2 regions of the Lysinibacillus sp. FW301-JW8 genome follow, and region 2 is predicted to be linked to the other one. Evidence: predicted binding sites of a transcription regulator. Region 2 holds the regulator's gene; the other holds the start of a gene.
The links. The regulator CtsR, encoded in region 2, represses protease genes until heat stress. The targets are predictions, from matches to a motif close to ATGGTCAATAAAGGTCAAACA.
Positions count from the first base shown of each region.

Region 1: the regulator CtsR is predicted to act here: its motif matches at 1,835-1,855, upstream of AC3WOM_RS00275 (ATP-dependent Clp protease ATP-binding subunit).

Region 1 covers NZ_JBYTBB010000001.1:52,887-56,308, forward strand. Annotated here, with positions in the region: gene AC3WOM_RS00275 (ATP-dependent Clp protease ATP-binding subunit) at 1-1,770, opposite strand, end outside; gene AC3WOM_RS00280 (Crp/Fnr family transcriptional regulator) at 2,039-2,725, shown strand; gene AC3WOM_RS00285 (metal-sulfur cluster assembly factor) at 2,884-3,192, opposite strand; gene AC3WOM_RS00290 (prolyl oligopeptidase family serine peptidase) at 3,245-3,422, opposite strand, start outside.
Region 2 covers NZ_JBYTBB010000020.1:39,048-42,469, reverse strand. Annotated here, with positions in the region: gene AC3WOM_RS10430 (magnetosome magnetite crystal formation protein family) at 124-429, shown strand; gene AC3WOM_RS10425 (CtsR family transcriptional regulator) at 879-1,349, shown strand; gene AC3WOM_RS10420 (UvrB/UvrC motif-containing protein) at 1,363-1,911, shown strand; gene mcsB (protein-arginine kinase McsB) at 1,908-3,017, shown strand; gene AC3WOM_RS10410 (ATP-dependent Clp protease ATP-binding subunit) at 3,007-3,422, shown strand, end outside.

The sequences.
Region 1 (3,422 bases), on a different contig from region 2:
TAAATCTTCAACTGCTGCATCTTCTTGCGCCTCCATTAAATAGCTTGAGCCAATATTAGAAGTTAAAATCACTACAGTGTTTGTAAAGTTAACCATACGACCTTGGCTATCTGTAATGCGACCATCATCTAAAATTTGCAATAAAATATTTGCTACATCTGGGTGTGCTTTTTCAATTTCGTCTAGTAGGACAACGGAATACGGGTTACGGCGAACAGCCTCCGTTAATTGTCCTCCCTCCTCATAGCCAACATAGCCTGGAGGTGCACCTACAAGTCGAGATACGCTATGTTTCTCCATATATTCACTCATATCAATACGAATAAAATGATCCTCTGAATCAAACAACTGTGCCGCTAATGCCTTGGCAAGCTCGGTTTTACCAACACCTGTTGGTCCAAGGAATAAAAAGCTGCCAATTGGACGATGTGGGTCCTTAATACCTGCTCTAGCACGCCATACCGCTTCTGTAACAAGCTGAACAGCATTATCTTGTCCAACGACACGCTCGTGCAATGTATCTTTTAAGCGCAATAACTTTTCACGCTCACCTTCCACTAATTTCGTTACTGGTATACCTGTCCAGCGAGAAACAATAGATGCAATTTCATCAGCCGTTACTTCTTCACGTAAGATGCGTGATTCTGTACCACTCTCTAACTGTTTCTCCATTTCTTGAATTTCTTTTTCTAGGGTAGGTATTTTCCCATGACGTAATTCGGCAGCTTTGTTTAAATCATATTTGCTTTCCGCCTCATCTAAATCACGGCGATATTTGTCTAATTTTTCTCGTTTCTTTTGAATACCATGTAATGCTTCTTTTTCTGCTTCCCATTGTTTGCGCATGCCATCCGATGATTCCTTGAGCTTTGTTACCTCCCCCCGTAGCTGCTCTAAACGTTTTTTACTTGCCTCGTCTTTTTCTTTGCGCAGCGCTTGCTCCTCAATTTCTAGCTGCATAATACGACGAGTCACTGCATCCAATTCCTGAGGCATAGAATCTATTTCAGTTCGAATCATGGCACATGCTTCATCAATTAAATCAATGGCTTTATCAGGTAGGAAACGCTCTGTAATATAACGATTTGAAAGCTCCGCCGCTGCTACAATAGCACGGTCATGGATACGTACCGCATGATGCAGCTCAAAGCGCTCCTTAAGACCACGTAAAATGGAAACTGTATCTTCTATCGAAGGCTCACGCACAAGCACTTGTTGGAAGCGTCGCTCTAAAGCTGGATCTTTTTCAATATACATTCGATATTCGTCTAATGTTGTAGCACCGATACAATGAAGCTCACCTCGTGCAAGCATTGGTTTCAGCATATTTCCAGCATCCATTGCCCCATCTGTTTTCCCAGCACCTACAATGGTATGAATTTCATCAATAAATAAAATAATCTGTCCTTCAGATTCCTTTACTTCCTTCAAAACGCCCTTTAAGCGCTCCTCAAATTGCCCTCTATAACTTGCTCCAGCAATAAGAGCACTCATATCAAGCTCATATAAGACGCATTCTTTTAACCCCTCAGGTACATCACCTTTTACAATTCGTTGTGCTAACCCCTCAACAATAGCTGTCTTCCCAACGCCAGGTTCACCAATTAATACAGGATTATTTTTTGTTTTACGCGTTAAAATACGAATAACATTGCGAATTTCCTCATCACGACCAATAACTGGGTCCATTTTGCCGTTTTTAACTTCTTCAATTAAATTTCGTCCAAATTGCTCTAAAGGCTTTTTGTTATCTGTTTGTTGAAACTGCATATTTAGCTCTCCTTTTCAATAATGTTCAGCATAATTTCTATACCCATTCTTTTAACTATAAAAATGTTTGACCTTTTTTGACTAACTTTATTTTACATGAATCAATAAAACATGGCAAAGAAAAAGCGCTAAAAATTTACACTTAAAAATGGAAATTTACGTTATAATAATAGTATGTTTCTTAGTTTTTGTATCGAAATTCACCATTCTTTTGTGATAATAGCCAATTATTACAAAAAGAAAGCGATGTGTTGAAGATATGGTATTAATGGATAATATGCATGAGAAAATTCTTGAGCTTTTCCAAAAGCACGGAGTATTTATCAAAGTGAATAAAGGGAATAAAATTTTTTTAGAGGGTGAACGTGCGAAGGAAATCTACTATATTAAAACAGGAGTTGTGTCAATTAGCCAAGAAACGGAGAGCGGTAAGGAATTAACCATTCGGATTTGTGGCCCTGACAGTATTATTGGAGAGGGTTCATTATTTTGTAATCTATCCTATAATTCTATGACTGCAAAGGTTTTAGAGCATTCTACGCTATATGTTTTAAGCCGTAAATCGTTAGAGCTCTTATTAGTAGAACAACCTGCTTTTATGCTGGAATATATGAAGTGGCTGCAGGCAGAAAATTTAAAACATCAAAGTCGTTTACGCGATTTAGTGTTAAATGGTAAAAAAGGCGCTTTATTTTCAACCTTAATTCGACTTTCGAATACCTACGGCAAACCCTTAGAAAATGATACAATTATTATCGATTGCCCTTTAACCAATACTGAAATTGCAAATTTGTGTGGAACGAGCCGAGAAATGATTAATCGCATGCTCAATGATTTAAAAAAGCATAATATTCTATCTTTTGATAAAGGCTATATTACCATACACGATTTACAATTTTTGAAGGATGAAATTGCCTGTGAGAATTGTCCATTGCAAATATGCCGTATCGATTAATTCGTTACATGTTAAATCCCCGCTTACCGTTATAAGCGGGGATTTATTTATCTTCATTCAGCAAATGTTTTCAGTAGCGAAAGCGAAGCGACTGCTACAAATGTTTTCTGTAGCGAAAACATAGCGGCAGATACAATTACGCCAAGGCGAAATTGATATTATCGAACACCTAAAGCCATTTTGGCATAGCGTGACATTTTATCTTTTGACCAAGGTGGGTTCCATACAATATTGACATTCGTGGATTTTACTTCTGGAAGTTCACCTAAAGCTGTATTAACTTGGTCCACAATAACTGGTCCAAGCGGGCACCCCATAGAAGTTAATGTCATTGTAACAATTGCAGCACCCTCATCATCTAATTCTACATCATATACTAAACCTAAGTTTACAATATCAATACCAAGCTCAGGGTCAATTACATTCTCTAGTGCACCTAACATGCTATCTTTCATATCTTGATCCATTTCATTTCTCCTTTCACCATAGTGTTAACTTTATCATAGCAGATGCATCTTATTATGCCAAATGCTGCGCAAGCCATTCAGTTGCTGCTAACATGCCCTCTCGCGACACAGCATGCCCTGCCTTTTTATCTGCAATAAATTTTAGATCTTCAGGGTTTGCCTCATAGTATTTGCGCAAAGATAAATAAAAATCATACGTTTCTTTAAAAGGGACTGTTTTATCCATTTCT
Region 2 (3,422 bases):
CTCACATGCCTTTCCCAAAAATTTTTAAAAAAATACAACATACAATGAAACTATTAAGGGTATAGTTCCGTAAATAGTAGTACATAAAACAAAAGAAAATTTAAAAAAGAAGGGTTGATATAAATGGAAGCTAAATGGTCTAAGGTAATCATACACGCAAGTGCATTTTTTGCGCCATGGTTCGTACCAATTTTATTTTTCTTAATTAGTTCTGATAAAGAGGTAAAGGCTATTTCCATTCAAGCATTACTGTTCCAGATTGTTATGGGTGTTTTAATTGCAATTTCTGTGGCACTCAGTTTTGTACTAGTTGGTTTACCGTTTTTAATCATTTTCGGTATTATGGTGTTTGTCGTACCGATTATTGGTATTGTAAAGGCTATATCTGATGAACCATGGCGTTACCCAATTGTTGGCCGCTGGGTATAATTTTTATCTTCATTCAGCAAATGTTTTTTGTATCGAAAGCATATCGGCAGATGTTTTATGCGCATAAGCGCAGCGGCAGATACAGAAGACTCCCACCTCTACAGGTGGAGATGAGTGCGGTTTTGGTTCCTTTTCAGTTGGGTGACCAAACACCTACTGAAATAGAGGAACTCAGGCTAAGATCTTCACATCCTTTGAAAATCCGGACGCAAGTATATGCTAATTGCATGTGCTTGCGTTTTTTTCATCACTAAAAAGGGTACATTAGACTTATGACTCAAAGATATCTAGCATGAATGGTGATTTTTCAAGCGTTTGAATGAAAAGATGACTGCTTTTAATTTTTCTATAGGCGAAATCATTGCAATTATTTTCAAGCGTTTTGTATAATATACTCAAAGAAAGTCAAAGATAGTCAAAGTCAGTGAAGTAAGCGAGGTGTATTCCTATTGCGTAATATATCAGACATCATAGAAGGCTACTTGAAGCAAGTACTTGAATTAGGTGGAGAAGGGCATATTGAAATTAAGCGCAGTGAAATTGCTGATAAATTTCAATGTGTGCCCTCGCAAATAAATTATGTGATCAATACTAGATTTACTGCCGAACGAGGTTATCTTGTTGAAAGCAAACGTGGTGGTGGTGGATACATACGAATTTTACGTGTCCGCGCGAATTCACAAATTGATTTGATTGACGATGTCCTCAGGCAGATAGAGGGAGGGGCATCGCAAACAATGGCAGAAGATTTAGTTTATCGGCTTATTGATGAGCAGGTAATTTCAAAGCGAGAAGCGAAATTAATGTTAGCAGCCATTGATCGCTCCACTTTGGATTTGCCACTCCCATTACGGGATACCATTCGAGCAAGAATATTACGAGCAATGCTAACAACAATCAAATATGAACAGCAAAAATAGAGAGGTGATGGAAATGATTTGCGAACATTGCAAGCAGCGTAATGCGACGGTAACTGTAACACAAGTTCAAAATGGACAAAAGGTAGAGCACCATTACTGTGACGTCTGCGCCTCGCAGTTCCATCCATTTCATGCAGAATTTAAACAAGAGCCTGTATCTATTCAACAGCTATTATCTAATTGGTTTGGCTCACCGACATGGCAACAACAAAAAGTGGATGAAAAACAACAGGCGCAGCCACAACCACAAACTTGTCCACAGTGTGGATTTACGTATAAACGATTTTTAAAAGAAGGAAAATTCGGTTGCCCTAGCTGCTATGACAGCTTTAGTGAGCACTTGCCGAAGCTCTTTAATAGAATACAAGCAGGACCTCAACATCTTGGTAAGATGCCAGGCGCCCATAGTAATATTTATGTCATTAAAAAACAAATAGAAGATATTCGGAAACTTATGAAAGTAGCTGTAGATGATGAACAGTTTGAGGAGGCCGCCAAACTGCGAGATGAAGTGAAGGAACTGGAGAAACAGCTACAATTTGAAGGTGGTGATATGACGTGATGATTGAATCGTTTCTAGAACGAGCTACACCCACATGGATGAGCGTGGAGGACGATTATTCAGATATAGTCATCAGTACACGTATCCGTCTTGCACGAAATTTAGATGGCTATCGTTTTCCACTATCCTTTACAGAGAATGAGGCATTGCAGGTAGAGCAGGCTGTAACACATGCCGTGCAGGATAGCACAAAGCTCCAAGATCATTACTCATATTTTGCCATCAAAGACTTAACATCCTTACAGCGTCAAATTCTTGTAGAAAAGCATTTAATAAGTCCTCAGCTTGCCAAAAAAGAACAAGTTGGCTCCATGCTATTATCTGATGATGAATCAATTAGCATTATGGTGAATGAAGAGGACCATTTACGCATTCAATGTATGACAGCGAGTTTTCAGCTACAAAGGGCATATGAGCAGGCCAATAAAATTGATCGAGCCCTAGAAAAAGCTTTACCTTATGCATTTCGTGATACTTTTGGATATTTAACAAGCTGCCCGACAAATATTGGTACTGGTTTACGAGCATCCGTTATGATGCACCTGCCTGCCCTTACATTAACAGGTCAAATGAGTCAAATTATTAATGCCATGACAAGGCTGGGAATGACAGTAAGAGGGATATATGGGGAAGGTAGTGAAAATTTAGGTAATGTTTACCAAGTGTCGAATCAGATAACACTAGGCAAAACAGAAGAAGACATTTTGGCAGACATTCAAAGCGTCGCTGAAAAAATTATTCAAAAAGAGCGACATGCAAGAGGCAGATTAATGGAAAAAGCAGAACTTGCCCTAGAAGATCGAGTATATCGTGCATTAGGTACTTTAACACATGCTCGTATTTTAACGAGCGAAGAGGCGGCTACCTGCTTGTCGAACGTCCGTTTAGGGGTAGATTTACAGTTGATAGAGGGCATTAAGGCGACGACTCTTAACGAGTGTGTTGTCAGTATGCAGCCAGGATTTTTACAACATTATGCAGGAGAGGTTTTACCACCTGCCGAGCGTGATCGCGTACGAGCGGAAATGCTTCGTGAGGCATTATTTCGTGAAAATATGAGTAAGCCTATTATAGGGGAAAAAGGAGAGGATTCATATGATGTTTAATCGTTTTACACAACGCGCACAAAAAGTATTACAGCTTGCACAGGAAGAGGCAATTCGTTGGAAACACGAATCAATAGGAACAGAGCATATTCTATTAGGGCTTATTCGTGAAGGCGGCGGTATAGCTGCGAAAGCATTAGAAGCCATTGACATTAGTCCTCAAACGATTGAAGCGGGTATAGAAGAATTAGTTGGAAAAGGAAAAGAGGACGTGGGTCCGATTGTCCACTACACACCTAGAGCGAAAAAGGTCATAGAGCTTTCAGTTGATGAATCACGCAAACTAGGTCATTCATATATCGGTACGGAGCATTTGCTATTAGCTCTTATTCGTGAAGGCGAGGGTGTCGCTGCTCGTGTATTAAACAATGCTGGTGTCGGCTTAAATAAAGCGCGTCAGCAAGT